DNA from 4 places in the Xenorhabdus sp. SGI 60 genome. Region 4 is predicted to be linked to each of the others. Evidence: predicted binding sites of a transcription regulator. Region 4 holds the regulator's gene; each other region holds the start of a gene.
What was found. Region 4 encodes CRP, which controls carbon source genes, mostly activating them, when cyclic AMP is high. Its sites were predicted from a motif close to ATGTGANNNNNNTCACAT; they were not measured.
Positions count from the first base shown of each region.

Region 1 (8,284 bases), 3.3 Mb from region 4:
CTTCTTTAACCAATTTCAGCATTTCTGGCAAACGGCGGTCAAACAACTCCAGTGCGGCTGCGTAACCGGCGACATCACGGCGGTGGCCGTAGGAAGAGTCAAAATCAACAAAGTTGGTAAATACGATGGTGTTATCCCCTGCCTGCTCCATCTCAATCAGCGAAGCATCAAACAGGGCATCGATTCCCGTCGCCTTGACTTTTTTGGTGATCCCGACATTCGCGTAAATATCTGCAATTTTGCCAATGGAAATCACTTCTCCCTGCTTTTCATCAACCAATTTTTTCAGGACAGTTGGCGCGGGTGGTTCAACGGCCAAGTCATGACGGTTGCCTGTACGCTGGAAATTCCCGGCTTTATCACCAACAAATGGACGGGCAATCACGCGGCCAATGTTATAGTCACCAATATTTAACTCTTCACGAGCGATTTCGCACAGTTCATACAGACGATCCAGGCCAAATGTCTCTTCATGGCAAGCAATCTGGAAAACAGAATCCGCAGAGGTATAGAAAATCGGCTTACCGGTTTTCATGTGCTCTTCACCCAATGAGTCCAGAATAACCGTACCGGAAGAGTGACAGTTTCCCAGATAACCCGGCAGATTTGCGCGTTCGACGAGTTTATCTAACAACGCTTGTGGGAAACTATTTTCTTGATCACTGAAATAACCCCAGTCAAACAGAACCGGAACGCCCGCAATTTCCCAGTGACCTGACGGCGTGTCTTTACCAGAAGAAAGTTCACTCGCGTAACCATAAGCGCCAATAATTTCGGCATCTTTATCCAGACCTATCGGGAACGTTCCGCAAGACTCTTCCGTTGCCTTGCCCAATCCCAGACGACTCAGGTTTGGCAAGTGCAGTGGTCCCTTACGGCCGATATCAGCCTCACCACGGGCACAGTGTTCTGCAATATGACCCAAAGTGTTAGATCCTTTGTCGCCAAACTTTTCAGCATCAGCACTTGCACCGATACCAAAGGAATCCAATACCATGATGAATGTACGTTTCATTATTTTCTCCTGCGTCAATTCACGCTATCAATGCGGAAACTGCCAGCTATTAAAATCAATTCCAATGTTTGTATGATTTATCCACGGATATAACGATAAACCATCGGTATGGTGGCTTGTGTCTCGCTTTCCTTAAAAACGGTTTCCTTATCCTTCAAAACAAGAGCCTTACGTACTGCCTCTGCGGCTTCATGCCAGGTATGCTCACTATTGGCATGAATCATTGCCAAGGGAGTATCCGCATTCACGTTTGTGCCTAGCGCAACGATATCACTTAGACCCACACTGTAATTAATAGGATCTGTCGCTTTACGACGTCCTCCGCCCAATGCAACAACTGACATTCCTAAGACACGGGTATCCATTTCTGCAACAATGCAATTTTTTCCCGCTAACATCTGTTCAGCTAACACTTCTCCAGCCAATACTGGCTTGACAAATTCCGCAGTCGGGAGGTAGCGGGAGTAATTTTCAACAAAATCAGTCGGCCCTTTCTGCGCTGCCACCATGCGACCAAATGTTTCCGCTGCCCTGCCACTGTCCAGTGCGACTTGTAATTTATGGTATGCATCGTCACGATCAATAGCCAAATTACCTGACACCAGCATTTCAGCAGATAATGCCATGGTAACTTCTAACTTCAAATAACCGAGGATTACGGTATTCCCCCGTCAGGAATTGGACAGCTTCACGCACTTCCAAAGCATTACCCGCGCTGGATGCCAAAACTTGATTCATATCCGTCAAGAGTGCCGTCGTCTTACATCCCGCACCATTGGCGACTTCAACGATAGCTTCGGCCAGCCGTTCCGATTGTTCGTAGGTCGGCATAAATGCCCCAGAACCCACTTTCACATCCATGACTAAAGCATCCAGCCCTTCGGCTAATTTTTTACCCAAAATAGAGGCGGTAATCAAAGGGATAGAATCAACGGTCGCCGTAATATCACGCGTCGCATAAAAGCGTTTATCCGCAGGGGCCAGCGAATTTGTCTGTCCGATAATGGCAATACCGACATTGCGAATAATATCGCGGAAACGGTACTCATCAGGGAAAATGTCAAAACCGGGAATGGATTCTAATTTATCCAGCGTTCCTCCGGTATGCCCCAAGCCACGTCCCGATATCATCGGTACATATCCCCCGCAAGCCGCCACCATTGGACCCAACATCAGGGAAGTGACATCCCCCACACCGCCCGTCGAGTGTTTATCGACAATCGGGCCGGGTAAATTCAATGTCTTCCAGTCTAAAACCGTACCAGAATCACGCATCGCTAATGTCAGTGCGACGCGTTCTTCCATCGTCATGTCATGGAAGTAGATAGTCATTGCCAGTGCAGCAATCTGCCCTTCGGAAACCGTATTATCGCGGACGCCGTTAATAAAGAAGCGGATCTCTTCTTCATTCAATGGATGACCATCACGTTTTTTGCGGATAATTTCCTGTGCCAGAAACAAAGCTACCTCCCAATCATTAATACCTGAAAAGAATGGCAGTCATGCACACTATCTTAGCGTGTGTGCAGTGAGTTATTATTGATCTCAATAACCACTACTCTGCTTTTGACTCTGGTGTCCAAGAGTAGTCAACAAACTGTCCAACAAACTGGAAGCACCAAAACGGAAATGACGGGAATCAACCCATTTGTTTCCCATAATACGTTCTGCCAACGCCAAATATTGTGCCGCTTCTTCGCTAGTACGCACACCGCCCGCCGGTTTAAAACCAACGCTATCACCTGCGCCCATATCACGGATCACACTCAGCATAATTTCGGCACTTTCCAGCGTCGCATTAACGGAAACCTTACCGGTTGAAGTTTTGATGAAATCCGCTCCAGCCTTAATGGAAATTTCAGATGCTTTGCGAATCAAAGCCGCTTCTTTTAATTCCCCCGTTTCAATGATGACTTTTAGCCAGACGCCTGATTCAGTACAGGCCGTTTTACAGGCTGTTACCAAATCAAAACCAGTCTGCTCATTACCGGCCATCAATGTACGATAAGGAAAAACAACATCCACTTCATCAGCACCGTAAGCTATGGCAGCACGCGTTTCAGCCAGTGCAATGTCGATATCATCATTGCCATGTGGGAAATTAGTCACCGTGGCAATGCGAATATCAGGAGTTCCCTGTTCGCGTAATACTTTACGTGCCACGGGAATAAAACGTGGATAGATACAGATAGCTGCCGTCTTTCCGGCAGAGCTGTTTGCCTGACGACAAAGTGCTGCCACTTTCTCATCGGTATCATCATCATTAAGTGTAGTTAAATCCATCAAACTCAGCGCCTGTTGAGCGGCGGCAGTTAAATCGGTCATAAAACTCTCCAACGGTATTATTATCGTCACTGAATCAGACAACAGACTTAAAACAAATACAGGTGAGAAATCTCACCTGCATTCAACTTGATACAGACTTCCTGTGTCTTACAACGAGAGGAAGAATCCGGCAATTGTTGCACTCATCAAGTTAGAGAGTGAACCCGCCAATACAGCTTTCAAACCGAAACGGGCAATATCACCGCGACGGCTTGGTGCCATCCCCCCTAAGCCGCCCAGAAGGATCGCAACAGAAGACAAGTTAGCGAAACCACACAGAGCAAAAGAGATAATGGCTTTAGTATGGTCAGAAAGTACTTGCAGACCCGCAGCCTGGACAACATCATTTGCTTGCAGGTATTCACTAAAGTTCATGAATGCCACGAATTCATTAACAACTAATTTCTGCCCGATGAAAGAACCCGCAACTGTTGCCTCATTCCACGGAATACCGATCAGGTAGGCGATTGGTGCAAAAACCCAACCCAAAACCAATTCCATCGATAATTGAGGATAATCAAACCAGCCACCGATACCGCCTAAGATACCGTTCAGCAAAGCAATCAATGCGGTGAATGCCAACAACATGGCACCAACATTCAGGGCTAACTGCATACCGGATGCTGCGCCCGATGCCGCAGCATCAATAATATTCGCAGGACGATCTTCTGCCGCAACCAACGACATCGCATCAGCCGTATCGTGAGTTTTTTCTGTTTCCGGCACCAGCAATTTTGCAAACAGCAAACCCCCTGGTGCAGCCATAAATGAAGCCGCAATCAGGTATTCCAATGGAACCCCCATAGATGCATAGCCCGCCAGTACAGAGCCGGCAACAGAAGCCAGGCCACCACACATCACAGCGAACAACTCAGACTGGGTCATAGTTGCAATGTACGGACGAACAACCAGAGGGGCTTCAGTTTGGCCTACGAAAATATTTGCAGTCGCAGACAAAGATTCAGTCCGTGAGGTTCCCAATATTTTCTGCAATCCGCCACCCAATATTTTGATGACGAACTGCATAATGCCCATGTAATACAACACTGCAATGAGTGATGAGAAGAAAACAATCACTGGCAGGACACGCAGGGCAAAAACAAAACCGCCGCCACCGAATAATTCAAACATTTTGTCGGACACCAGACCGCCAAAAATAAAATCTGTTCCTTTTTGTCCGTATCCAATTACATTGGAAACGCCTTTTGACATTCCCCCCAGAATGTCTTTGCCGGCGGGGACATAAAGTACAAATGCCCCAACGGCAACCTGCATCAGAAAGGCGCCCAAGACGGTGCGGATTTTAATGGCTCGATAATTACTGGAGAAGAGTACTGCGATAAAAACCAGCACTACCATTCCGATCAGGCTCATAAGGAGTTGCATTGGAAGGATCCCTGTTCACTGAATAAATAATAAGAAAATATGTCAGTTATCCTATAAATTCCTACTGACATTGTGTGTGAGCCGATTATACCTAGGACTAAAAAGGAACAAGCAACTAACATCACAAATTAATACCGCAAAAAGTAATATAAAAATACAAAATGAGACATACATCACATAAAACCACCTGATTCCGGTGGGATTAGATGATTTAACGGAGAAAAAGGTAAAAGGCAGGATAAATAGGCAAAGAATATAAGTTAAACATTATTAATATGTTATAAGTCAACTCAATGCAAATAGGATAGTGCTATTTTGGTAAAGCTGATTGGCAATTTCATCTGACGACTCCCGACGCAATTCACATAATACAGAAAAAACCTGTGCAACCCTTTCTGGTCGGTTTGGCTGCCCTTGAAAGCCCGATAACGGCATATCAGGCGCATCCGTTTCCAACACCAAAGATGACAAAGGCAATTGTGAAATAGTGTTCCGGGTCTTTTGCGCCCTATCGTAGGTAATTGTTCCCCCGACACCAATGTAAAACCCCAGACGAATAAAGGCTTGGGCTTGAGATAAACTCCCCGCAAAACCATGAATAACCCCTGTTCGCGATAATTTGTGCTTTCTCAAGATTGCCGCCAACGGGTCATGGCTTTTTCTGGAATGGAGTATCACCGGTAGATCGTATTGTTTGGCGAGTTTTAGCTGTACTTCTAACATGCTTTTCTGCTTTTCAAACTGCGGAGCTGGCATATAAAGGTCAAGACCGATTTCGCCTACCGCCACGCATTTGGCCTCTTTTTCTTGTAGTTTTTGCTCCAATTCATCCAGATGAACCGCTTGGTGTTCAGCAATATAAAGTGGATGTAAACCAAATGCGGCATAAATCGGAGAATAAGCCTCAGCCAACGCAGAAACTCTCTGGAAGTTTGTTTGACTTATTGTGGGAACGATAATTTTTTCCACGCCCATTTGTCTGGCTTGTTGCAGGCTCGCTATTTCATCACCAGCAAAAGGAGGGAAATCAAAATGGCAATGTGTATCAATAAGCATCTAATCCAACTTATCTATCATGAGAGTTCTCGTTTGCACATGCTCCACCATCTCAGGCGCCGGGGACTCCACTGGCAGGCAATGATTACCACTGTTCAGGAAATGGTTGCGCCGAAAACAGTTGCGATCAGAACTTAACCCTGTACGGCATACCCCATAACTTTTACGTTCTGTATGCCCAAATTTGCCTTCAACAAAAGTATGTCCAATCGTTGCCAGAAAATATCGTCCGCAACGCCGCCCCAAATGATAATCCTGATTTAACGCACTGAGTCGACTGCCCAGAGCCATTGTTGCCAAGGGTGCGGGTGGATAAATTTCGAAGATTTGCACATCATCCGGTGGATTTTCGATAAATTTCTGGGTTCGACGGTAACTTTGTGCATGGAGATTGAGCATCTTGACCATTTTTTGCAAACTACTAACTTCTAACCAGCGCTCCATGCGCCTGAACCACTGAGGCGTATAGTAAAGCTGTGAAGGCACTGTGCGAATCACAACGATAGTATCAGCTCCTCGGCGATAGGCCTCCTGCACTGGGATCGCATCACAAATACCACCATCTTGATAAACCACATCACCAAGGGTAACGCCGTTACGATAAAACCCCGGAATGGCGCTTGAGGCCTTGAGAATATCCATCCAATTTTTGTCATCTGGATGCAGGTAACTCGGCTCAAAATTATCCGAGCGGCAAGCACACATGTAAAATTCACGTCCAACATCAAACTGACGCATTGCGACAGGAATATTGAGTGGCAACTGCTCAGATAGGGTATCAATATACCAATCTAGATCGATCAAATGCCCACCGCGCACAAAGCGTAATGGATTAAAAAAAGCGGGGTCGGTGGTATAACGGTTGATTACCTTGCGTGCATACCCCCTCTGACCACAAATATAGGCAGAAAGGTTTTGCGCTCCCGCCGATGTCCCAAGGAACAGTTCAAACGGATTAAAACCAAGACGGAGAAATTCATCCAAAACACCGGCGGTAAAAATACCTCGCTGACCACCACCTTCACAAACGAGAGCAATTTTCCCAAGTTTAATCTGTGAGTTATAAGCTAAAGGTTCGATATTACCTAATGTTATTGAAATATGTTTCCCCACTCTTCTCTCCCTCTGAAAGCCGCCGAATACCTATCAGTATATCGTTGCTCAGACAACTTGCTTGTAACATTTTTATAAAAAGTGAAGAAATAAAGCATCAATAGTTAAATTGATATGAGAATAGCAAGTGACCAGAATGCCGCCAGCGAATGAATAATCTTGTCACTTAACAAGATATTATTTGAGGAAAAGAAACAGAAAGAGCGGCTATTATCAGCCACTCTATTCACAATATCTGTTATTTTTTTCAGATTAAGATTGTTTTTTAATCTCTATCGTGCTTTTTACTGATTTGACACCTTTTATTCCATGAGCAATCTTAACTATCTTCGCCGCTTGATGTTTGTTTTTGACAAAACCGGAAAGATGGACAACGCCTTTTTCCGTTTTCACCGAAATGTCATGACTATTTATACCCTTATGTTCCAGCAATTTTTCCTTCACTTTTGCTGTAATGGCACTGTCGTCTAAATAAGCATCTGCTTTTTGCAAGGAGTTATCAATTTTGTTCCCTGCACTGTCTAGAGATTTATCGATTTTTTGTCCTGTACTCTCCAATGTCTTTCCCACAGAAAGATCTGCTGCCAGAGCACTACTACTGGCCAATACCGAGCCTAGAACAACAGCCAGTAGTGAATGTGTAAACTTAATATTTTTCATCCTACCACCTTTTTTAATTTCAGCCTGAACCGCCACCAAAACAGTATGCAGTATGTCAATTAGGCAATGGTGATAAAATGAGATTTACAAAAAATAACGTACATTTTCATTAACAGAGAGAGTTATTCTTTTATTGGCAAAAAAACAGAATATACAGATAGAATAAATCATAAGGGCCAACAGAATAGCTGGCCCGGAAAAGGGATTAATGTTCCCGTGTCTTGCGGAAGGAAACATCAGGATAGCGTTCACTGGTCAAGTTTAAATTGACCATGGTTGGTGCAATGTAAGTTAAATTATCACCACCATCAAGAGCCAGATTCAGCTCATTTTTACGCTTGAATTCTTCCAATTTCTTCACATCGCTGCATTCTACCCAGCGAGCGGTGGACACGTTAACCGGTTCATACAGTGCTTCAACGTTATATTCACTCTTCAAGCGGGCAACAACCACGTCAAACTGAAGCACACCTACCGCTCCAACAATTAGATCGTTATTGGACAACGGACGGAATACCTGTACAGCACCTTCTTCTGATAATTGCACCAGACCTTTCAGCAACTGTTTCTGCTTCAACGGATCACGCAGACGAATACGACGGAACAATTCAGGTGCAAAGTTAGGGATGCCGGTAAACTTCAACTCTTCACCTTGAGTGAAGGTATCGCCAATCTGAATAGTGCCATGATTGTGCAGACCGATAATGTCCCCCGGATAAGCGTGCTCAA
Region 1 is NZ_CP196860.1:3,555,932-3,564,215, forward strand. Features, by position in the region: gene deoB (phosphopentomutase) at 1-1,015, opposite strand, end outside; partial or broken gene deoA (thymidine phosphorylase) at 1,093-2,476, opposite strand; gene deoC (deoxyribose-phosphate aldolase) at 2,561-3,340, opposite strand; gene ACSJJG_RS16865 (NupC/NupG family nucleoside CNT transporter) at 3,449-4,714, opposite strand; gene ACSJJG_RS16870 (TatD family hydrolase) at 5,012-5,782, opposite strand; gene ACSJJG_RS16875 (patatin-like phospholipase family protein) at 5,783-6,895, opposite strand; gene ACSJJG_RS16880 (BON domain-containing protein) at 7,148-7,555, opposite strand; gene prfC (peptide chain release factor 3) at 7,761-8,284, opposite strand, start outside.
Region 1: ACSJJG_RS16865 (NupC/NupG family nucleoside CNT transporter) is a predicted target of CRP. The motif match lies at 4,888-4,905, and genes of this name have one in related genera.

Region 2 (8,284 bases), 2.4 Mb from region 4:
GGCAGGTAATCGGCCAGAGTTAATGGTGGGTGGCTGGGGAGGCAAACTTCCAATTGTGTTCCACTATTCAGTTCATTCATAAATTGTCGGCAATGGCCACAAGGTGAATAGTTGACGGTGATGGCAATCAACTTCTTCTCACCACGTAACCAGGCGTGCGTGATGGCGGATTGTTCTGCATGGATAGTTTGCTGTAATGGAACCCCAGCGAATTCCATATTGGCACCGAAATAGAGATTACCACTTTCTCCCCACGCAATTGCGCCAACATAAAAATGGGAAACAGGAGCAAGAGAATAAGCCGCAGCAAGTGGCAATAAGGCCAACGCCAGCGCCTGATCATCCAATCCGCAGAGCTGTTTAATTGACTCCGCTTGTTCTGCGGTCAGCATGGCGGGAAAATCGTCATTGCCAATATAAGGTAATAGGGCTGTTTGCAGTTCAGGTGTGATTTCTGACCAAATAGCGTGAAAACGAACTTGCATAGAATGATCTCCAAATTAATTGAAGGTCATTCTAGGACGTCTGTTCAGGTTTGCAATGTGATAAGTAGCATATAATTAATGAAATTCGTGTAAACAAAATATCATTTTATTAACCTATATCAAATTCTTGCGATTTTGTTGGATTTGTTTACTTTCTTGCTACGATTTTGTAACCAGTAAGACCATAAAATGATTAGCCAAACAGATGCAGCAATACTGGAAATAGAAAAGGTGCAATCAGTGAGGTAATAATGCCGCAGGTCATTAAGGCCAGTGAGCTGTATGCCCCTTCAATATGATCCATTTCTGCACAGCGAGCCGTTCCCACCGCATGAGATGCTGTACCCATTGCCAACCCTCGTGCCGCCTGGGTTCTTATTTTCAGGGCGTTAAATAGATTGTGACCAAAGATAGCCCCCAAAATTCCTACCATAATGACACAAGCTGCACTAATGGCAGGAATACCGCCAATGGAATCGGCCACAGCCATAGCGATTGGGGTTGTCACGGATTTGGGGAGAACAGAGGCCGCAATTTGCGGCGTAGCCCCTGCCCATAATGCGATGGCAGTCCCTGTAACCATGGCGACAATGCTGCCGACAAAACAGATGCTAATAATGGATTTCCACTGGGCACGGATTTGATGTAGCTGTTCATACAGCGGAAAAGCCAGTGCAACAACGGCAGGTTGCAGCAAATCGTTCAGTATCTGGCTGCCAGCAAAATAGTGTTTGTAAGGAGTATGCGTCAGCAACAGCAGAGGGATGATAACGGCCATTGATATCAGTAACGGATTAAATATAGGCAGTTTGAGTCGCACTGACAGCTTTTTAGCGCAGTAAAATACAATCAGAGTTAACGGTAGTGACCACCAAATATGGCTTAACATTTTTCTTTCTCTTCCGGTTCTTGTGATGACTGTTGTGATGGATTTGTAGGTGTTGAGGTGGGTTCTTGCTGCTTAGTACTTGTCTGGCTAGTCTCCATTTGCCGAGCACTAATAATGACACGTTCACGATGAATATAGTGGGAACTATAAGCAACAACGATCATAACAATCACTGTGCTAACGATACAAGAAAGGAGAATAGGGAGCATTTGTTGGCTAAGTTGTGGGTAATAATCCATGATCCCCACCCCGATGGGCAAAAAGAGCAGTGTCATGTGTTTCATCAACAGGCTACAGCCTGGTTTTACCCAATGTGAGGGAATAATTTGGGAGGCGAGTAAGCCAAACAAGAGAAGTAAGCCAATAATACTGCCGGGGAGAGAGAAAGGAAGTTGTGCCGAAATGATATTCCCCGCGATCAGGCACAAATAAAGCAGCACGAAGGCGCGCAGGTATTGCCAACCTGTTATCAGCACATTTTGGAAAGACATAATCAATGATTCCTCAATATAACGAGGTTTTTATCATACGACTAACATTATAAATGTGCCATACATCACATTAAAAAGCGGGTCTTTTTTGGAACCCGCTTGGTTATCTAATTGATCATTAATGATATCTGTCAAAAATAGGCAACTGTCATTTAACCCGCATACCGGGTTGAGCGCCACTGTCTGGGCTTAACAGGAAAATATCTTTTCCACCAGGACCTGCTGCCATCACCATACCTTCTGAAATACCGAAGCGCATCTTGCGTGGAGCAAGGTTAGCAACCATCACCGTCAGACGGTTTTCCAGCGCCTTGGGATCAGGATAGGCTGAACGAATACCAGAGAAGACCTCGCGAGTTTCACCACCGAGATCAAGAGTTAATTTCAGTAACTTATCTGAACCTTCGACAAAATCAGCCTGTTTGATCAGGGCGATTCGCAGGTCAACCTTGGCAAAATCATCAAATACAATGGTGTCCTGAATGGGATCATCTGCCAGCGGGCCTGTTACGGTTTGTTGTGGCTTGATGCTCTCTTTCGAATCAGCAACTATTGCTTCAATTTTCGCCATTTCGATGCGGTTGAACAGCGCCTTGAATGGTGAAACATCATGGTTCAACAAAGGTTGCTGGATGCCATCCCAAGTCAATTCAGTATTCAGGAAGGTTTCTGCTCGTGTGGCCAAAGCCGGAAGTACAGGTTTCAGGTAAGTCATCAGCACGCGGAACAGGTTAATCCCCATTGAACAGATTGCTTGCAGATCAGCATCACGGCCTTCTTGTTTCGCCACAATCCACGGTGCTTGCTCATCAACATAGCGGTTAGCCAGATCGGCCAGTGCCATCATTTCACGGATTGCCTTGCCGAATTCACGGTGGGTAAAATCTTCTGCAATACCCTGTGCAGCATCGACAAACCTTTGGTATAGCGCAGGATCAGCGAGTTGCTCTGCCAGTTTGCCGCCAAATCGCTTGTTGATAAAGCCCGCATTGCGTGAAGCAAGGTTAACCACTTTGTTAACGATATCGCTATTTACACGCTGAACAAAATCTTCCAGATTCAGATCAATATCGTCAATGCGGGAAGAGAGTTTCGCCGCGTAGTAATAACGCAGGCAGTCTGCATCAAGGTGTTTCAGATAAGTACTCGCCTTGATGAAGGTGCCACGGGATTTGGACATCTTAGTGCCGTTAACCGTGATATAACCGTGGACAAACAGGTTGGTTGGCTTACGGTAGTTACAGCCTTCCAACATGGCCGGCCAGAATAGACTGTGAAAATAAACGATGTCTTTGCCAATAAAATGGTAGAGATCGGCTTTGGAATCTTTCGCCCAGAACTCATCGAAATTCAGGTCATTACGTTTATCACACAGATTTTGGAACGAACCCATATAGCCAATTGGGGCATCCAGCCAGACATAGAAATATTTACCTGGCTGATCGGGGATCTCAAAACCAAAATAAGGTGCATCACGGGTAATATCCCATTGTTGCAGCCCAGCTTCGAACCACTCCTGCATTTTATTAGCCACTTGTTCCTGTAAGGTGCCGGAACGCGTCCATTTTTGCAGCATATCGCTGAAAGCAGGCAGATCGAAGAAGAAATGCTCTGTGTTACGCATTTCTGGCGTTGCTCCAGAGACAACGGAACGAGGATTAAGTAATTCCGTTGGGGAATAGGTGGTTCCGCAGACTTCACAGTTATCGCCGTACTGATCTTCTGCCTTACATTTCGGGCAGGCACCTTTGACGAAACGGTCTGGCAGGAACATACTTTTTTCTGGATCATATAATTGAGAAATTGTCCGGTTTTTAATGTAACCGTTCTTTTTCAGTTCCAGATAAATTTTGGAGGCAAGAGCTTTGTTCTCTTCGCTGTGCGTAGAGTGGTAATTATCATAGCTGATGGCAAAACCGGCAAAATCCTGCTGATGCTCTAGGCTCACCTTGGCAATCATCTCTTCTGGAGAAATGCCACTTTGCTGGGCTTTCAGCATAATTGGTGTACCGTGGGCATCGTCGGCACAGACAAAGTGAACCTCTTTGCCGCGCATTCGATGATAACGAACCCAAATATCAGCCTGAATGTGTTCCAGAATATGACCGAGATGAATTGGACCGTTAGCATAAGGTAACGCACAGGTCACCAATAATTTGTTCGCGACTTGAGACATAGTTAGGATCTGACTTCCGTAAAGTGAAAAGGGTTTTTGATGTTACCTGATAAGGCGCGTTGCTGCTAGGGTAACGCGAGATCTTCGTCACTTTTACTGGTTGCCTTTATCCGAAGTGGTTAGCTTCTGTTATGATGGCTGAACAGTTTTAGGTTTGAGAAAGATAAATCAAAAGGAGCTGGGATGAACTCACAATCCCCGGAGCAGACCAATCCTGACCTGCTGAAAAAACATGTTGCAAAGATATTAGCAACATTCAAACATGTGACCTTAGAACAAGATTTGATTGCCCTGAAAGCATTACATCATTGCACTATGCTGGATGGGATACTGCATATTGAATTAACCATGCCGTTTGTCTGGAAACGCGCCTTCGAAATATTAAAGAAAGAAACCACCCAACTCTTGCAATCCGCGACGGGAGCAAAATCCGTTGAATGGCGATTAACCCACAATATCAGCACATTGCGTCGTGCCAATAATCAGCCTGGTGTTAATGGCGTGCGCAATATCGTGGCAGTCAGTTCAGGGAAAGGCGGCGTAGGGAAATCCAGCACAGCGGTGAATCTGGCGCTGGCGCTGGCGCAGGAAGGCGCAAAAGTGGGCATTTTGGATGCGGATATTTATGGGCCATCCATCCCCAATATGCTTGGTACAGCCAAAGAGCGCCCGACTTCCCCTGATGGACAGCATATGGCACCAATTATGGTTCACGGCATGGCAACCAACTCCATCGGCTACCTTGTTACCGATGATAACGCGATGGTATGGCGTGGCCCGATGGCAAGTAAAGCTTTGATGCAGATGCTGCAAGATACGCTGTGGCCGGATCTGGATTATCTGGTGATTGACATGCCGCCGGGAACCGGCGATATCCAGCTAACCTTGTCCCAGAATATTCCGGTGACAGGCGCGTTGGTTATCACAACACCACAAGATATTGCCCTGATCGATGCGATGAAAGGCATCGTCATGTTCCAGAAAGTCAATGTGCCAGTATTGGGTATTGTTGAGAACATGAGCACCCATATTTGCAGTAACTGCGGTCATAATGAGCCAATTTTCGGTACGGGTGGGGCGGCAAAACTGGCAGAAAAATATCATTGCCAATTACTGGGGCAGATCCCGCTGCATATTTCACTGCGTGAAGATCTCGATCGTGGTGAACCAACAGTAAGCAGCCAGCCTGACAGTGAATTTGCCGATATTTATCGTGAAATTGCTGCCAATATTTCTGCGAAGATGTATTGGCAGGGCGAAAAAATCCCGACTGAAATTTCTTTTCGTGCAGTTTGATTAATGAGTTTAACTGTGTGTAACAGCGGTTGAGCGGTTGAGTAGAAAAAGTTGGTCAATGGCTCAATTGGTACAGAGTCATTGATCAGTGCTCAATGTTTTCTCTATTTTCTACCACAATATGGCACCTCATCATCCGAGATCCGGTTGCACATTTTTGTGAAAATTATTTGCAGAATATTTTCCATCTGGAGCATAAAATTGCGGAATTTTTATGCGAAGCGTATCGAAAAAAACGAGACTTATCCTGTTTACTCTGGAATAGAAGCCATTAACTCCCTATAATCCGCCCAACATGGTGTTAGCGAATACCATATTTCTACTTTATTTTTTCTTTTTTAACCAGGTTATTTTTAGTATGGCTGATGAAGCACATAAGTGTACAATCGTAGGTATTTCAGGTGCCTCCGCCTCAGGCAAAAGCCTTATTGCCAGCACACTTTATCGAGAATTACGGGCTCAGGTTGGTGATCACAATATCGGCGTTATTCCAGAAGATTGCTATTATAAAGACCAAACTAACACTCCGATAGAAGAACGTTATAAAGTTAATTATGATCACCCAAATTCAATGGATCACGATTTACTATTCGAACATCTTCAGGCATTGAAAGCCGGAAAACCTATTGAATTGCCACAATATGACTACGTTGAGCACACACGCAAACCTGAATCCATTCATTTTGAACCGAAAAGAGTTATTATCCTCGAAGGTATTCTACTATTAACAGATAAGCGTCTACGCCAAGAACTGGATTTCTCTATTTTTGTCGATACGCCACTGGATATTTGTTTGATGCGCCGGATTAAACGTGATGTGAATGAGCGTGGACGTTCATTGGATTCCGTGATGGAGCAATACAAAAAAACCGTGCGCCCAATGTTCCTGCAATTTATCGAGCCATCGAAACAATATGCCGATATTATTGTGCCTCGTGGTGGAAAAAACCGCGTGGCCATTGATATCTTAAAAGCCAAGATTGGCCAATTTTGCGAATAATCTGTTATTCAGGTATTCATCAGTATCATCGTATTTGAGAGGAAATAATGCGACTCTGTGACCGTGACATTATTAAATGGCTAGATGAAGGTAAGCTGGTAATTACCCCTCGTCCCCCTGTAGAACGTATTAATGGGGCAACTGCTGATGTGCGCCTTGGGAATCAGTTTCGTGTTTTTCGTGGTCATACTGCCGCTTATATTGATTTGAGTGGGCCTAAGGCAGAAGTCAATGCGGCACTTGACCGTGTCATGAGCGATGAAATTACGTTGCCGGCTGGAGAAGCATTTTTCCTCCATCCTGGCGAATTGGCTTTGGCAGTAACGCTGGAATCTGTCACACTGCCTGATAATTTAGTCGGTTGGTTGGATGGTCGCTCATCTTTGGCTCGCCTTGGTTTGATGGTTCATGTTACTGCGCATCGTATTGATCCAGGCTGGCAGGGGCAAATTGTCCTGGAATTCTACAATTCAGGCAAACTGCCTTTAGCCTTGCGTCCTGGTATGGTAATAGGTGCATTGAGTTTTGAACCGCTTTCTGGCTCTGCTGAACGACCTTATAACCGACGTCAGGATGCTAAATATAAAAATCAGCAGGGAGCCGTAGGTAGCCGAATCAGTGAGGATTAATTTTTTCTGGTAAAAGCCTTCTGGTAAAAGCCTTCTGGTGAAAATAGTCTTCTTGTGAACATGAGACTGGGGAAGTCATGAAAAGGTTGTTGACGACACTCATTATTTTGTTGGTAGTCATTGTGGCCGGCCTGACGGTATTGGTTATGCTGGTTAATCCAAATGATTTTCGTGGCTATATAGTCAAACAAGTACAAAAGAAGAGTGGCTACCAGCTCGTGTTGCGGGATGACTTGCGCTGGCATGTTTGGCCCAAATTAAGCATTCTGACCGGTGAGATCTCTTTGACTGCTGAGAATGCCAAGATACCGACCATTGTGGCCGAAAATATGCGTCTGGATGTGGAGTTGCTGCCACTACTGTCTCATCAACTCTCAGTCAAAGAGGTGATGTTGAAAGGGGCTGTTTTGCGATTCACACCGGATAGTCAGCCGAAAAAGCAGCCAAAAGCCCCGATTGCGCCGGAAAGTGATATTCATTATCCAGCCATCACGGGCAGCCAGGCTTGGAAACTGGATATTGCCAGAATCAGGTTAGTGGATGGCTTACTGATCTGGCAAGCCAATGAAAATTCCCAATTAAATGTCCGTGATCTCAATTTATTGCTGGAACGAAGTGATCAAAATCACGTTAGACTTGGTCTGCGCAGTAAAATCAATAAAAATCAGCAAGAGCTGTCACTTAAACTCAATTCGTCGGTAGATATCTCTGATTATCCACAGCAGCTATCGGCCGACATTAATTCCTTTGAATACCAATTACAGGGAATTGGGTTACCATCTGCGGGTATCCAGGGAACGGGCAGTGCCATAGTGAAATATCAGACTGCACCTGAATCAATTGCATTGCAAAAAATGGCATTGACGATGAATGATGGGAATGAGCTGAAAGGGAATATTACAGCCGTTTTGCAAGATAAACCGCAATACGCTATTAAATTGAGTTCGCCAAAATTCAATTTGGATAACTTGTTGGGGTGGGATGCTTTACCGAAAAATACGCCGCAGGCAAAACATGATTATCGGGTTGAAAATAACTCCTTAAAACCGGTGATTGCAACATCGGTTTCGGCATTGTCTAACTATGACCTTACCTTTTTGCAAGGGTTTGATGCTGATATCTCATTGACGGCAGATAAATTCGTTTATCAGGGTATGGATATTGACCATGTTGACTTGCAAGCTATCAATAACAGTGGCCTGACGGAAATCACAAAATTAAGTGGCAACGTGTTTGGTGGACATTTTGCGCTGCCGACTTCAATTGATGCTACGGTTGTTCCTGCAAAATTACACACAAAGCCACTCTTACAGGGGAT
Region 2 is NZ_CP196860.1:2,670,975-2,679,258, reverse strand. Features, by position in the region: gene cdd (cytidine deaminase) at 1-485, opposite strand, end outside; gene ACSJJG_RS12320 (CidB/LrgB family autolysis modulator) at 679-1,374, opposite strand; gene ACSJJG_RS12315 (CidA/LrgA family protein) at 1,368-1,865, opposite strand; gene metG (methionine--tRNA ligase) at 2,014-4,041, opposite strand; gene apbC (iron-sulfur cluster carrier protein ApbC) at 4,225-5,337, shown strand; gene udk (uridine kinase) at 5,696-6,337, shown strand; gene dcd (dCTP deaminase) at 6,385-6,966, shown strand; gene asmA (outer membrane assembly protein AsmA) at 7,044-8,284, shown strand, end outside.
Region 2: ACSJJG_RS12315 (CidA/LrgA family protein) is a predicted target of CRP. The motif match lies at 1,919-1,936, and genes of this name have one in related genera.

Region 3 (8,284 bases), 2.3 Mb from region 4:
TGTTTTTAGAGCAAAATATTTTACTCATTGTGAGTATATCAATCTAACTTTAGGATACGTGTAATTTGTCTCAGTGATGTAAATTGGAATTTAAAGTTAATGAATATAACTTGTTATGATTTGAAGTTATGTTGATCATATCAGGTATATCTAAATAGGTTTTCATAATACTGAGAGTATCAGATGTTGGGGTTCCTTACCAGGCAAAACGCCCAGGTAAAGAAATACTGCTATCATTTTACCCGATAGCTATCAAGATAATCTGCATTTGTTAACAAAGTGGGGGGGGGGAGGGTTATTGTTGCATAAATTAATAGAAAGAAAATAATGTTAAGAGGGAATAAATCTAATAGATCACGTGATGCCCATAACTTTTTAAAATTTCTTTTACCCGTTCCATTGTTTCTTTTGGAGGAGGTTTAACACCTTCCAGTTGATATTCTTCTCCCATAGCAATCCATTTATGTTTACCAAGTTCGTGGTAAGGTAATAGCTCTATTTTTTCAATATTTTTCATATCCTTGGTGAATTCACCAAGTAAATGAACCGATTGATCATCATCCGACCAACCAGGAACGACAACATAACGGACCCAAGTTTTTTGATTACGTTTTGCCAGATAACGAGCAAATTCAAGTGTCCGATGATTGGATACACCGATCAATTTTTGGTGAATATCATCATTAAGTTGTTTTAAATCCAGCATAACCAGATCGGTAGCATCCAGTAGTTCGTCAATCACCGGATCGTAACGGCGAACAAAGCCGTTGGTATCCAGGCAAGTATGAATGCCTTCTTCATGGCAAGCCCTGAACCAATCACGAACAAATTCGGCCTGAAGAATGGCTTCACCACCGGAAGCGGTAACTCCACCCCCCGAAGCATTCATAAAATGGCGATAGGTCGTTGCTTCTTTTATTAATTCTTCAACTGTTACCGTTTTTCCGCCATGGGTATCCCAGGTATCGCGGTTATGGCAATAGAGGCAGCGCATAAGGCAACCTTGGAAAAACGCGATAAAGCGGATACCGGGGCCATCTACGGTTCCGCAAGATTCAAAAGAGTGGATACGACCAAGTACGGACATGAAAGGACTTCTCCAAAACTAGCAAGCTAATAAAGGCCCCCAAGTATTAAGGAGCCTTTATTGTCTGTCATTTTTAATAATTACATGGTTTGAGTAAATGTACGGGTGATAACATCTCGTTGCTGTTCTTTCGTCAAAGAATTAAACCGCACAGCGTAACCCGATACGCGAATCGTCAATTGCGGGTATTTCTCAGGATTTTCCATGGCATCCAACAGCATTTCACGGTTCATCACGTTAATGTTTAAATGCTGTCCACCTTCGATATCTGCTTCGTGATGGAAATAACCATCCATCAGGCCCGCCAGATTTGCTTTACGGACTTCATCATCTTTACCCAGCGCATTAGGTACGATAGAGAAAGTGTATGAAATACCGTCTTTGGCATAAGCAAACGGCAGTTTAGCGACCGAAGTCAATGAAGCCACTGCCCCTTTTTGATCACGGCCGTGCATTGGGTTAGCACCTGGTCCAAATGGTGCGCCAGCACGACGTCCATCAGGGGTATTACCCGTTTTCTTGCCATAAACGACGTTTGAGGTAATGGTCAGTACAGACTGGGTTGGAACCGCATTGCGATATGTTTGCAGCTTCTGAATTTTCTTCATGAAGCGTTCAACCAGATCACTCGCGATATTATCGACACGCTGATCGTTGTTACCGAATTGTGGGTATTCACCTTCAATGTTGAAATCAATTGCCAGGCCATCTTCATCGCGGATTGGGGAAACTTTCGCATATTTAATGGCAGATAATGAGTCAGCAGCAACAGAGAGACCTGCGATACCACATGCCATGGTACGGTGTACATCACGATCGTGCAGTGCCATTAATGAAGCTTCATAGCTGTATTTATCATGCATATAGTGGATGATATTCAGGGCAGTGACATACTGTTTTGCCAGCCAGTCCATGAAATGATCCATACGTGCCATAACCTTGTCATAATCCAGCACAGCGTCTTTCATTGGCTCTTCTTTCGGGCCAACCTGCATTTTCATTTTTTCATCCACACCGCCGTTGATGGCATATAGCATGGTTTTTGCAAGGTTTGCACGGGCACCAAAGAACTGCATTTGTTTACCAACCACCATTGGGCTGACGCAGCACGCGATAGCGTAATCATCGCTGTTGAAGTCAGGGCGCATCAGGTCGTCATTTTCATATTGCAGGGATGAAGTATCGATTGAAACTTTTGCTGCAAACTTTTTAAAGTCAGTGGGCAGTTTTTCAGACCACAGGATGGTCATGTTAGGTTCTGGGGATGGTCCCATGGTATATAGCGTATGCAGGAAACGGAAACTGTTTTTGGTGACCAGAGTACGTCCATCCAAACCCATACCCGCCAGTGATTCGGTTGCCCAAATTGGGTCACCAGAGAACAGTTCATCATATTCTGGAGTACGCAGGAAACGCACCATACGCAGTTTCATGACCAAATGGTCGATCAGTTCTTGGGCTTGTTGTTCAGTCAACTTACCTGCTTGGATATCACGTTCGATGTAGATATCCAGGAAGGTGGAAACACGACCAAAGGACATTGCAGCACCGTTTTGGGATTTAACGGCTGCCAGATAGGCGAAATAAGTCCATTGCACGGCTTGTTGAGCATTGGTAGCGGGATTGGCAATATCATAGCCATATTTAGCCGCCATCTCTTTGATTTGGCCAAGAGCGCGATGTTGTTCGACCAGTTCTTCGCGCAGGCGAATGGTCGCTTCCAAATCCTCGCCATTTTCCAATTTTTTCTGTAGGGAAGTGAATTGGGCAAATTTCTCATCACGCAGAAAGTCGATACCATACAACGCAACGCGACGGTAATCACCGATGATGCGCCCACGGCCATAAGCATCAGGCAGGCCAGTCAATACACCAGATTTACGGCATTTCAGGATATCAGGGGTGTAGACATCAAATACCCCCTGATTATGAGTCTTACGATACTCAGTGAAAATTTGTTTCAGTTTTGGGTCCAGTTCACGGTTGTAGGCTTTACAAGAACCTTCAACCATTTTAATGCCACCAAATGGAATAATGGCTCGTTTCAGTGGCGCTTCGGTTTGCAGACCAACGATTTGTTCCAGATCTTTTTCAATATAACCCGCATCATGAGAGGTAATTGTAGACGCAATGTCAGTATCAAAGTCTAGCGGTGCATGGGTGCGGTTTTCGATTTTGATACCTTCCATGACTTTTTCCCACAAAGCTTTTGTCGCTTCTGTGGCACCCGCAAGGAATGATTCATTACCTTCATACGGGGTATAGTTTTTTTGAATGAAACCACGGACATTGACTTCATTCTGCCAGCTACCCTCGTTAAAGCCTTGCCATGCTACTGAGAATTTTTCGTTTGACTCGGACATGATACTTTTACCTTTTAACAGTGGAATTTTTAAGAAACCTGACTTGGCGGCGAATTAATGATTTTTGCCGCTACGTAAATAAATCAACCAATAGGTCAACCCAACCAATACCGCACCACCAATAATGTTACCTATCGTGACAGGGATCAGGTTATCGGTAATAAAGCTTGAAACATTAAGCTGTGGAAATCGTTCAGGACTTGTCCCTGTTTTCAGCCAAAATTCATCTGGTGCGAAGTTTTTGATAATGATCCCGAACGGAATTAAAAACATGTTAGCGATACTGTGCTCAAAACCGCTGGCGACAAACATACCGATTGGCAGGATCAACGCGAATAACTTATCGATCAGACTGCGTCCGGCATAGCTCATCCAGACAGCAAGACATACCATTAGATTAGCTAAAATACCCAGACATACTGCCTCAATAAAGGAGTGGTGCATTTTATGATCTGCTGTTTGTAATACATTTAGTCCCCAAGCACCATTGGCGACGGTATATTGGCCGGAATACCAAACCAAAGCTACGAAAAACAGAGCGCCAATCAAATTACCGATGTAAACGTTAATCCAATTTTTGAACATTTGAGACCAGGTAATACGTCCTGTTGCTTTTGAAATGATCGTCAACACGGTGGAAGTGAAGAGATCGACGCCACATATCACCACTAACATCAAACCAAGAGAAAAACAGATCCCACCCGTTAATTTAGCTACCCCATAGGGAATGGAAGAGGTTCCTGTTGTTGCTGTAATATAAAAAACAAAAGCGATGGAAATGAATACACCTGCCATGATTGCTGATAAATAAGTCACTGCGGGATGTTTATTGACTTTATATACACCAATATCATCAGCGATTTGTGCCATTACAGCAGGTGAAAATAAATTGAAAGGGCTGTCAGTTTTCATCCTAACACTCTCTTTATCCTTAATTAATCATAGCACGCGTTAATAGTAACAAACGGGGATTGACCTGAATTTGATATGGATCATATTAGACCGAAAGTCTAGTGAGATATGGCAGTCTAAATGCGGTGATATAAGATTAATGATATGATTTATAAGGAAAAATATTTTTTAAAATTTATAAAAATATTTTATATGAGCAGTTTTAGCCTGTTAGATATTAAAAGTAAAATAACAGGTTAAATTGTCATTTATTTGTTATTCAAAAATAAATTGTATTTAACCTGTATTTTACTTTTTATGGTAATAAACGCTAATGTGATGGGTTATTTATTAGCCCAAAATTCACGTTTGGCTTTTTGCAACTTCTCATAAGCATCTAATAATGCTTGATGGACGGGCAATGATTTTAATTCTGAATCAATAGCCCACAGACCATAGAAGCTGTTTTCTCCGGCAATGGCAGCAGAGGCAGCATCAACAGTACCTTGACCGTACATTTTTACAAATGCCTGATAATATTGATCTGGTTGGCGATCTTCTTCTTGGGTTAACAGTAACAACGTTTGCAGGCAGCGATAATAGTTAGCTCGTTCAGTGGTGAAAACAGAAGCATTGAAATCCTGTGTCCACTCAACCCAAATCAAAGCTTGCTCCAAATCTTTACCAGCCAGTGCCAGCATAGATTTCAATTCGCCGATACGCAGGTTGCTCCAACCGTTATCTTTACCCACAGCAATGCCCAATAACTCACGGATACGGGTAAAGTCATCCAAGCCTTCATCATCTAACTGTTCGAGAAGAGCCAGATATTCTTCTGGCTGCCATTGACTTTCCGGTAATGCCAGAAGAGTATCACACAGATGGATTCCCATAGTGTTATTGGCAATGTGCAGATCTTCCACCGGATAAATATCTGACATACCAGGAACCAGAATGCGGCAGGCGTAAACGCCAAGATGCTCATAATCAGCGATATAAACTTCAGCATCCAGTTTATTGAAGATCCCCATCAAGGTGGTGAACTCTTCTTCTGTTGTTCCGCTGAAATTCCAGTCAACAAATGCATAGTCAGTATCCTGCTTGAATAGATCCCAACTGATTACACCGCTTGAATCAATAAAGTGAGTTTCCAGATTGGTATGTTCAGAAACTTCTTCATTATCAAAGCTTGGTGGAGTGAAGACATCCAGATCTTTCAGGCTCCGGCCTTGCAACAGTTCTGTGACTGTACGCTCCAGTGCAACACCAAAATCGGGATGGGCGCCAAAGGAGGCAAAACACGTGCCATTATCAGGATTGAACAGGACGACGCAAATGACTGGAAACTGTCCACCCAGTGAGGCATCGTAACAATAGAGTGGGAAACCTTCTCCTTGCAACTTATTGACTGATTCAACGACGCTTGGGTAGCGATTCATAATATCTTGTGGAATTTCAGGCAGGCTGATGCATTCTGCGATAATGCGATTTTTCACATAGCGTTCGAATACTTCAGATAATCCTTGTACACGTGCTTCGTTCATGGTATTGCCGGCTGACATACCGTTTGAAACATACAGATTTCCGATAATATTCATTGGAATATAAATCGTTTGATTATCTGACTGGCGAGTAAATGGCAGGGCACAGATCCCCCGCTCTTCATTGCCAGATTGCAGATCCACTAACTGGCTGGCACAGAGCGCGTTATCTGGATTGTAAAAACGATGCAGGCGTTCGTCTAAGATACCTTTTGGCAGAGAGTCATCTTCTGGCAACGGGAACCATTTTTCATCTGGGTAATGAACAAACTCGCCATTGGCAACGGTATTACCCAGATAAAAATCAGCAAAGAAATAGTTTGTCGACAGGCGCTCAAAATATTCTCCCAATGCAGAAGCCAATGCCGCTTTCTTGCTGGCACCCTTGCCGTTGGTAAAGCACAGTGGGCAGTCGCGATCGCGGATATGGACTGACCAAACATTCGGGACAGGATTCAGCCATGAGGCTTCTTCAATATTAAAACCGAGGGACTTCAGTTTGTGCTGAAAGCGATTAATGGAGTCCTCTAACGCGGCGTCTTTGCCTGGGATATAGGTTTGCGTCATCGTGATTCACTTCAAATTATGTCAAAGGCGCATATCATACGGCGTTTTTTTTATCCGCTCTATCAATTCCCAAAAATTATTGTTAATTAGAGTTTATTTATTCTTGGTTTACATAATAAAATGGCTTTTTTACAAGAGGTTGAATAATGAAAAAGACTAAAATAACAGCAATAGCCGGTTTTCTGGCTTTAGTTAGCGGTTCTGCATTCGCTTTGCCAAATGTTACTGTTTTGGCAACAGGGGGCACAATTGCTGGGGGTGGTGAATCTGCAACGCAATCTAATTATACAGCGGGTAAAGTAGGTATTGATGCTCTGCTGAATGCTGTACCGGCAATTAAAAATATTGCTGATTTGAAAGGCGAGCAGGTTGTCAGCATCGGTTCTCAGGACATGAACGATCAGGTGTGGCTGACACTGGCGAAGAAAATCAATGCAGAATGTGACAAAACCGACGGGTTTGTGATCACCCACGGTACTGATACCATGGAAGAAACGGCTTATTTCCTCGATCTGACCACCCAATGCCAGAAGCCTATTGTGATGGTTGGCGCGATGCGTCCATCTACAGCGCTGGGGGCTGACGGTCCGTTGAACCTGTACAACGCTGTGGTTGTTGCTGCTGATAAAAATTCGGCAAACCGTGGTGTGTTGCTGGCGATGAATGATTCCGTTATCCATGGCCGTGATATCGGTAAACTGAGCACAACGGAAGTTCAGGCATTTCAGGCTGTGAATGCCGGCGCCCAGGGCTTCGTTCACAATGGCAAAGTGCGCTATTATTCTGCGGCATCAGTAAAGGCAAACAAAACCGTTTTTGATGTAAGCAAATTGGATAAGTTGCCGAAAGTAGGTATTGTTTATAACTACTCCAACGCCTCTGATTTGCCAGCAAAAGCTTTCGTTGAAAATGGCTATCAGGGTATTATCAGCGCAGGTGTAGGTAACGGTAACATCTATAAGTCTATTCTTGACACATTGGCTAAAGCAGCTAAAGAGGGGGTTGTTGTTGTTCGTTCCAGCCGTATTCCTTTCGGCTACACGACCCAAAATGCTGAAGTTAACGACAGCAAATATGGTTTTGTGGCTTCAGAGCGTTTGAACCCACAGAAAGCCCGCGTTCTTCTGCAATTGGCTCTGACGCAAACTTCTGATGTAGAAAAAATTCAGGAAATGTTTAGTAAGTATTAATTCCTGATTTAATCATATAAAAAGGCGCATCAAATGCGCCTCTTTTTATATTCTTTTTTATGCGTATTTTTTTAGATAAATTATCGCTGTTTTAAATGGTTTTTTATTCTTTGGTATTAAATAAGGCGGATATTATCCAGATTATTTTTCCTGGTTTCCTGTAGCTTTCGTTATTTTATTTATAATTTATTGCGTTTATTTATAATAAGATGGCCTTTTATTTATAATTTATTGCGTTATTTATAATAAATGGCCTATCAGAAAGTGATACTGTCGCTTGTAACAAATGTTCAATAATTATTGCAGCGGCAGGGCGGGAGTGATAAAACCAATACGTCCGATTTTATTGTATCCATTGATAGGGTGAAGTTAATGAGTCAGGTATATAATTTCAGTGCTGGCCCAGCTATGTTGCCAGCAGAAGTGTTACGACGTGCAGAGCAGGAACTTTGCAACTGGCACGGATTGGGGACATCTGTGATGGAAATTAGTCATCGCAGCAAAGAATTTGTGGCTGTTGCGGCAGAAGCAGAAAAAGATCTCCGAGATTTATTAGTAATACCTGAGAATTACAAAGTGCTGTTTTGTCACGGCGGTGCTCGTGGGCAATTTTCGGCGTTACCACTGAATTTATTGGGTGATAAA
Region 3 is NZ_CP196860.1:2,611,323-2,619,606, reverse strand. Features, by position in the region: gene pflA (pyruvate formate lyase 1-activating protein) at 347-1,087, opposite strand; gene pflB (formate C-acetyltransferase) at 1,168-3,450, opposite strand; gene focA (formate transporter FocA) at 3,505-4,362, opposite strand; gene ycaO (30S ribosomal protein S12 methylthiotransferase accessory factor YcaO) at 4,686-6,449, opposite strand; gene ansB (L-asparaginase 2) at 6,596-7,639, shown strand; gene serC (3-phosphoserine/phosphohydroxythreonine transaminase) at 8,012-8,284, shown strand, end outside.
Region 3: focA (formate transporter FocA) is a predicted target of CRP. The motif match lies at 4,431-4,448, and genes of this name have one in related genera.

Region 4 (8,284 bases):
ATTGCCGTCGAAAAAACACTGCCTCAAATTGCCCGTGTAGTTGATAAAGTTGCCGAGGCATTTCGTCAGGGTGGTCGCTTAATCTATAGTGGCGCCGGCACATCTGGGCGCTTAGGTATCCTGGATGCCAGCGAATGTCCACCCACTTATGGTACAAAACCAGAGCAGGTAATCGGCTTAATTGCCGGAGGACATCAAGCCATTTTGCAAGCGGTCGAAAATGCGGAAGATAATCGGCAATTAGGTACAAAAGATCTTAAGGTATTACACTTTAATCAAAGAGATGTTCTGGTAGGGATCGCGGCCAGTGGCCGAACCCCCTATGTATTAGGTGCCATGGAATATGCCAAATCAGTTGGTGCTACTGTCGCCTGTATCAGCTGCAATCCAGACAGCTCAATGGTGCAATTGGCGGATATTGCCATCACGCCCGTCGTAGGGCCAGAAGTGATAACGGGTTCATCCCGCATGAAGGCAGGAACGGCACAAAAATTGATACTGAATATGATCACGACAGGCACCATGGTCCGTATTGGCAAGGTATATGGTAATTTGATGGTTGACGTAGAAGCCACCAATGACAAATTAATCGAACGCCAGAAAAGTATTGTCATGACCGCCACGGAGTGCAGCAGAGAAATGGCAGAACAGGCCTTAAACGCCTGTGGTGGTCATTGCAAGACTGCAATCGTCATGATTTTATCGGGTATTAACGCCGAAGAGGCCAAAGCGTTACTGGCAGAACACCAAGGGCTTATCCGGCCAGCTATCTCAACAAACCGATGATCATTAATACTCAACGCCATTGGCGGGATGAGTTTCACTAACGCTATTTTTCAGGTGCAAAAATATCGACTCAACCAAACCAGATTAAAGGCACACAAGCAGCAGTCAGGACACCCATTGCGATATTGAATGTAAACCACGCGCGACGGCTTCTCAGTAACTGACCAATCAGCGAGCCGAGAACCAGCCAGATTGCACCAGCAAGGGTATTGACGATTAACATCACTATACTGATAACAAAAATGGAATAGTTATACAGCTCTCCAGCCAGACTGTAACTACTGATTGCGCCCAATCCCATCAACCAGGTTTTTGGATTCAAGAACTGCAATAACCAACCTTGATAAATTTTGATTGGTTCTCCTGCCGACGTTGTGGTATCCAGCCGCTTATAATGCGAAGTGGCTGTCTTCCAGGCTAGCCATAATAAATACAGGCATCCGAGTATTTTCAGACCCGTATGTAAAGCAGGATAAATCAGCAGTAACGCAGAAACACCAAACGCAGACAGCAGCAAAATTGTCTGCATTCCCAGAATAATGCCCAGACAAAGCGGGATGGAGCGGCGTATACCAAAATTAGCTCCCGATGATGTCAGTAACAAATTGTTTGGGCCTGGTGTGACAGCGGAAATAAACATAAATATACTAAGCGAGAATATCAGGCTTAAAGTCATGGGTAGATTACCCTCCCACCCAGGTAGTTGACATTTCTTTGCAAGAAAATAACAGTATGTTATTTCACATACAAGATAACTAATCATGAAATCAATTCATTATGAATCCCAGACTACAACTCCATTGACAATGGCTAAGTTTACCCGATGATGAATTACCGTATTTTCAGGAGCAATCACAATGATTATCCCGTGGCAACAATTGGAAGCCGATACACTCCACAACTTAATTGAAAGTTTTGTCCTGCGGGAAGGTACTGATTACGGCGAACAGGAAAAAACTCTCGAACAAAAAGTGCAAGACGTCAAACGTCAACTTGAGCGAGGTGAAGTTCTGCTGGTATGGTCTGAACTACATGGAACCGTTAATATCTTGTCTAAAGAGATGTTCCGCCCGTAAAGCCCAGTTTGTTTTATTCATTCTAATTGACTGATTCGCCAATTTTATTGATTAAGGAGTCTGTTCATGTCTGCCAAATACCCCGTTATCGCAATCACTGGTTCCAGTGGAGCAGGAACAACCACTACCAGTGTCGCTTTTCGCAAGATTTTCCAACAATTTGACGTAACAGCCGCACTGATAGAAGGGGATAGTTTCCATCGTTATACTCGTCCTGAAATGGATGCCGAGATACGGAAAGCAAGAGAACAAGGCAGACATATCAGCTACTTTGGGCCAGAAGCTAACGATTTCGGTATGTTGGAAAAGACATTCCTTGAGTACGGAGAAACGGGCAATGGCCGCTGCCGAAAATATCTCCATACCTATGATGAGGCCGTTCCTTATAACCAATTGCCGGGTACTTTCACACCGTGGGAACCTCTGCCATCAAATACGGACGTCCTATTTTATGAAGGGCTGCACGGTGGTGTTGTCACGCCACAACACAATGTTGCCAGTCATGTTGATCTGTTGATTGGCGTTGTGCCTATCGTCAACTTAGAATGGATACAAAAACTCATCCGTGATACCGGTGAGCGTGGGCATTCCAGAGAGGCTGTCATGGATTCCGTTGTCCGCTCAATGGATGACTATATCCGCTACATCACTCCTCAGTTTTCACGTACCCATATCAATTTCCAGCGTGTCCCTACCGTTGATACCTCTAACCCCTTCTCTGCCAAAGCCATTCCCTCGCTGGACGAAAGTTTTATCGTGATCCGCTTCCGTGGTCTCACTCAAATTGATTTTCCTTATTTACTCGCTATGCTTCAGGGTTCATTTATTTCCAGCATAAATACTATCGTCGTTCCGGGTGGAAAAATGGGACTGGCAATGGAATTAATTATGGCGCCGCTTGTTAAACAATTACTGGAAGGCAAAAAAATCTCGTAATTTAATCCCCATTTAATTTTTAATAAAACAGGTAACAAAAAATAATGTTACCTGTTTTATTTAAATAAATAGGCCATTTTTTGTGACATAATTTTTTCCCTTTTATAAATATAAAATCAATAAAACCAACTCTTCTGCCTGATTTCTGGTAATCTGGCAGTCTGTTTAATAGGCTAAGCGATACAGGAGAAGACAGAAACGCTTTCCTGTGTTACAAACAAGGTTACAAATAGGGACTGGCAAGATATATGGTTAAGATCAATATGCCCAAATTTTGACATCTTTATAATCCATATAAAATTCCCGCTTGTCAGTTTTTCAGCAGGTTAATATGTTAAGCTATTGACTTTATAAAGCCAGCCTGAAGAGGAACTACAGTTTCTCACACCATAAAGGCAGAAATAACAACAGAGGATAAAGCGAATGGTTCTCGGCAAGCCACAAACAGACCCGACTCTTGAATGGTTTTTGTCACACTGCCATATTCACAAATATCCATCCAAGAGCACGCTTATTCATCAAGGCGAGAAAGCAGAAACGCTTTACTACATTGTTAAAGGTTCGGTTGCTGTTCTAATAAAAGATGAAGAAGGTAAGGAGATGATTCTCTCTTATTTAAATCAGGGAGATTTCATTGGTGAACTTGGATTGTTTGAAGAGGGGCAAGAACGTACTGCATGGGTGCGAGCCAAAAGTGCCTGTGAAGTGGCTGAAATTTCCTATAAGAAATTTCGCCAGTTAATTCAGGTCAATCCTGATATTCTGATGCGTTTATCTGCCCAAATGGCAAGTCGCCTACAAACCACTTCCGAAAAAGTAGGCAACTTAGCCTTTCTGGACGTTACAGGCCGTATCGCCCAGACGTTGCTCAATTTGGCCAAACAACCTGATGCAATGACTCACCCTGATGGTATGCAAATCAAAATCACACGTCAGGAAATTGGGCAGATTGTGGGTTGCTCCCGTGAAACGGTTGGCCGTATCCTGAAAATGCTGGAAGATCAAAACCTGATCTCTGCACATGGCAAAACCATCGTCGTTTACGGGACTCGTTAATTCCCGATAAACCAGAAACTCAGCCAGTGCAATCTGTTACTTCGCACTGGCTTTTTTACTTTTATTGGTTTAACCAGCGGAATATCGCCATTTCCAGCCGCATCATGCCGTCTGTAATTTCGTCCTCAGGAATGATCAATGATGGAGTAAAGCGCAAGATGCTGTCTCCTGCACTTAATAACATCAATCCCGATTCCGCCGCTTGCTGCACTATTTCTCTGGCCTTGCCCTGATATTCAGCTTTCAATACGGCGCCAATAAGCAAGCCTTTTCCACGAACTTCATGGAAAATACCATATTTTTGGTTCAGCTTTTCCAGAGCATGAATGAGCATATCGTGCCGTTTTTCCACGCCCATCATCACTTCTGGCGTATTGATGATATCCAGTACGACACAACCGATACTACAAGCCAATGGGTTTCCACCATAAGTCGTTCCATGCGCGCCCGTTTCCATTGCCGCCGCTATTGTATCTGTCGTTAACATTGCACTGATGGGAAAACCGCCCCCCAGCGCTTTTGCTGTCGTCAGGATATCCGGCTGTACGCCATAATGCTGGTAAGCATATAACTTACCCGTGCGCCCTATTCCACTCTGGACTTCATCAAAGACCAACAAGGCCTGATGTTTATCACACAATTCCCGCACTCCATGCAGAAACGCCATCGTCGCAGGAGTCACTCCCCCTTCTCCTTGAATTGGCTCCAAAACAACAGCACAAGTGTGATCATCGATTTCCGCCCTGACAGCATCCAAATCGTTAAAAGGTACGTGAACAATATCAGCAGGTTTAGGTCCAAACCCGTCGGCATATTTCGGCTGTCCTCCTACCGAAACAGTGAAAAAGGTGCGTCCATGAAACGCCTGATGGAAAGCAATAATTTTAGTTTTATTCGGATGATGACGAGTAATCGCATAACGACGTGCCAATTTAAATGCCGCTTCATTGGCTTCCGCTCCCGAATTAGCGAAAAAGACTTTCTGGGCAAAGGTCGCATCAATCAATTTTTGCGCTAAAGTTAAGGCTGGCTCATTGGTAAAAATATTGCTGACATGCCACAATTTTTCACCTTGCTGTTTCAGGACGTTCACCAAAGCCGGGTGACAGTGCCCCAAAGCCAGAACAGCGATACCTCCGGCAAAATCAATATATTCTTTACCCTGTTGATCCCATACTCGACTTCCTTGCCCTCTGACAGGAATAAAATTCGCCGGTGCATAAATGGGCAACATCACTTGATCATAGGTATTTCGTTTTGTTGCTTTATTTTCTGCCATTTCCCCCACCTTATTTTTATCTTTGCTATTTAAAAATGAAATAATAATCATAAAATATGAATAAAAAATCATTTAAGAGCAAATAAAAAAACACTGAATGAGGGAGTATGGAGGTAACTGACTAATATTTGAGGAAATTATTCAACAATTCATGTCCCTGCTCACTCAGAATGCTTTCTGGATGAAATTGCACGCCTTCCAGTGGCAAAGTACGGTGACGTATTCCCATGATTTCATCTACGTCGCCATTGCGCTGACTCCAGGCCGTCACTTCAAATGAAGCAGGAAGCGTTTCTGCGGCAACGACCAGAGAGTGATAACGCGTGACCGTCAATGGACGATCTAATCCTTTAAATACCCCTTGCTGGCTATGATGGATCAGACTGGTTTTTCCATGCATCACTTCACGAGCTTTAACAACGCTTGCACCAAAAGCCTGACCTATTGCCTGATGTCCCAGGCACACCCCGAGGATGGGCAATTTCCCTGCAAAATGTGAAATCGCTTCCAACGAGATCCCTGCTTCATTTGGCGTACAAGGCCCCGGAGAAATGACTAAATGAGTGGGCGCCAAATCTTCGATATCTTCAAGCTGAATCTCATCATTACGCTTAACTAAAACCTCTGTCCCTAACTCACAAAAATATTGATATAAATTGAATGTAAAAGAATCGTAGTTATCTATTATTAGTAACATAGGAGTATATCCTACTGATTATTATAGTCTTATAAGTTTCCCTACCCCATTGGGGTATTATGCATTCTGTATAACAGTAAAATCAGGTAAAGCAGTATTAACAGCAATGGGGGGCTAATCATACCACAGAAGCACTTTTAAAATAGTGGTACGGAGACCGCATTACCATAATGCAACATGATGTAACAACGTAGAAATGGCGGGGAGAAGGGGAATGCAAACGGTACTCAAACAACCAGTAATGATTATCCGAATACCGTATTATGTCGGTATTCGGACTGTTAAGGTTCAACCTTGGCAGACAAGATCACAATAGGTTTTACCGGTACATTTTGGTAAGGGCCAACATTTTCTGTTTTGACTTGAGAAATTTTATCAACCACATCCATGCCCTTGACTACTTTGCCAAAGACTGCATAACCGAAGTCACGCTGCCCGTGGTCAAGGAAAGCATTATCAGTCACGTTAATAAAAAACTGGCTGGTTGCGCTATCCTTATCTGCGGTACGTGCCATAGCAATAGTACCCCGCAGATTCCGCAGGCCGTTATCTGCTTCATTTTTAATTGGCTCTCTGGTAGCTTTTTGCTTCATATCCTTTGTAAAGCCGCCGCCCTGAATCATAAAGCCGGGGATAACACGATGAAAGATGGTGTTGTTATAAAATCCCTCATTGACATACTCAACGAAATTCTTGGCAGTCATTGGAGCCTTATTGCTATCTAACTCAAGTTCGATTTCTCCAGCCGATGTGACCAGCTTCACGTGAGTTTCAGCGGCTAATACTGGGACAGCTATCGCACTGATAGCACATGCAGCCATAAGCGACACAAAAATACGTTTAAACATTAATGGTTCCTTTATTTTTGAGGCCAACAATAAAACTCATAACAACAAAACGCCTTAAGTGTAATTCCCTATGGAGTTAAGTTCCAAAGATTTACCTACATTTACGAGTACCTTAGATGAATAGAGGGAAAATCTACCCATAACTTTTATATTCGCATAGTTCAGCAAAGTCTATTTTGTGAATAACCCCCATATTGATATGTTTTCCATGCTAAAACATAGAAATTGAAGATTGATGAACACTCGACAAATGATAAGAGCAATTCAAAATCTGTAAGCTTAGTTTCTTAAACTGTGCCTTCGGATATTTTTAATATCTTTATTAGCAAGCTCTTACATAATGATAATCAATATGAACTATAAATAAAATTTAATAATTATAAGAGCGTTGATAAAGCGTCTCGAAAATTCTGTGTATTAGACTTGGTTTCTTATTCTGCATTTGCTATTTTTTTATATATTCTTTATTCTTTAATGCTCTTACATAAATAATCACTATCTTATAAATAAAATTTTAATTATGAGAAGGCGTTCTATTGTATATTGGGTGAATTGTTCAACAAAAATAACCTATCATGGATTCCTCAAGTTACTCCTGTCCACAAGCAACTCCCCTCGGTATAATCACCGCGCTATTTTTGTGTATTCCTCAGGGAGATAACCATTTTGACCATCAAGAACTACAACTATCATATGACCCACTTTATTACGAGTGCACCTGACATTCGCCACCTGCCTCATGATGTGGGTATTGAGGTCGCGTTTGCCGGTAGGTCAAATGCGGGTAAATCCAGCGCCCTGAATGCACTGACCCGCCAAAAGAGCCTTGCGCGTACCAGTAAAACCCCTGGCCGTACCCAATTAATTAACCTGTTCGAAGTAGAAGAAGGAATCCGTCTGGTAGACTTGCCGGGCTATGGCTACGCCGAAGTACCAGAAGAGATGAAACGTAAGTGGCAGAAAGCGTTGGGGGAATATCTCCAGAAACGTGAATACCTACAGGGGTTGGTGGTTTTGATGGATATCCGCCATCCACTGAAAGATCTGGATATGCAAATGATCGAATGGGCGGTCGTGATGCAAGTCCCTGTCATGGTATTGCTGACTAAAGCTGATAAACTGGCATCCGGCGCCCGTAAAAGCCAGCTGGCAAAAGTTCGTCAGGAGTTAGCCTCTTTGGAAGGTGATATTCAGATCGAATACTTCTCCGCCCTGAAAAAAATCGGCATTGATAAACTAGAGCAAAAACTTAACCAGTGGTTCAATCAGCCTGCCATTGAGATGGAATAACATCCGCCTCTGTCCCTCATAAAAAAACGCCCCAGTCAAAAGAAATGACTGGGGCAGCTAATATTCAGCTAAATCCGATTACGTGAAGTAAAAGGTCTGAAAGATAGAACATCTTACCTCTGTACCCTACGCCGATAACTTTAACCTATTCTTTTAATCAAAAAAAGACTTTTTTGTAATTAATTTTCAGTAATTACCTCGATTCAGCTGTTAACATTTAAGCAAATCAGGTTATTATGGCGTCATTAATGTAGTTTAATTACATATTTATGAGATCTAGATCTAATCTAAAACCTAACTGAAATTCTTGTCACAT
Region 4 is NZ_CP196860.1:295,773-304,056, reverse strand. Features, by position in the region: gene murQ (N-acetylmuramic acid 6-phosphate etherase) at 1-786, shown strand, start outside; gene ACSJJG_RS01435 (LysE family translocator) at 857-1,462, opposite strand; gene ACSJJG_RS01430 (YheU family protein) at 1,644-1,862, shown strand; gene ACSJJG_RS01425 (phosphoribulokinase) at 1,929-2,798, shown strand; gene crp (cAMP-activated global transcriptional regulator CRP) at 3,222-3,854, shown strand; gene ACSJJG_RS01415 (aspartate aminotransferase family protein) at 3,916-5,133, opposite strand; gene ACSJJG_RS01410 (aminodeoxychorismate synthase component II) at 5,255-5,830, opposite strand; gene ppiA (peptidylprolyl isomerase A) at 6,112-6,678, opposite strand; gene yihA (ribosome biogenesis GTP-binding protein YihA/YsxC) at 7,345-7,968, shown strand; gene spfP (small protein SpfP) at 8,033-8,080, opposite strand.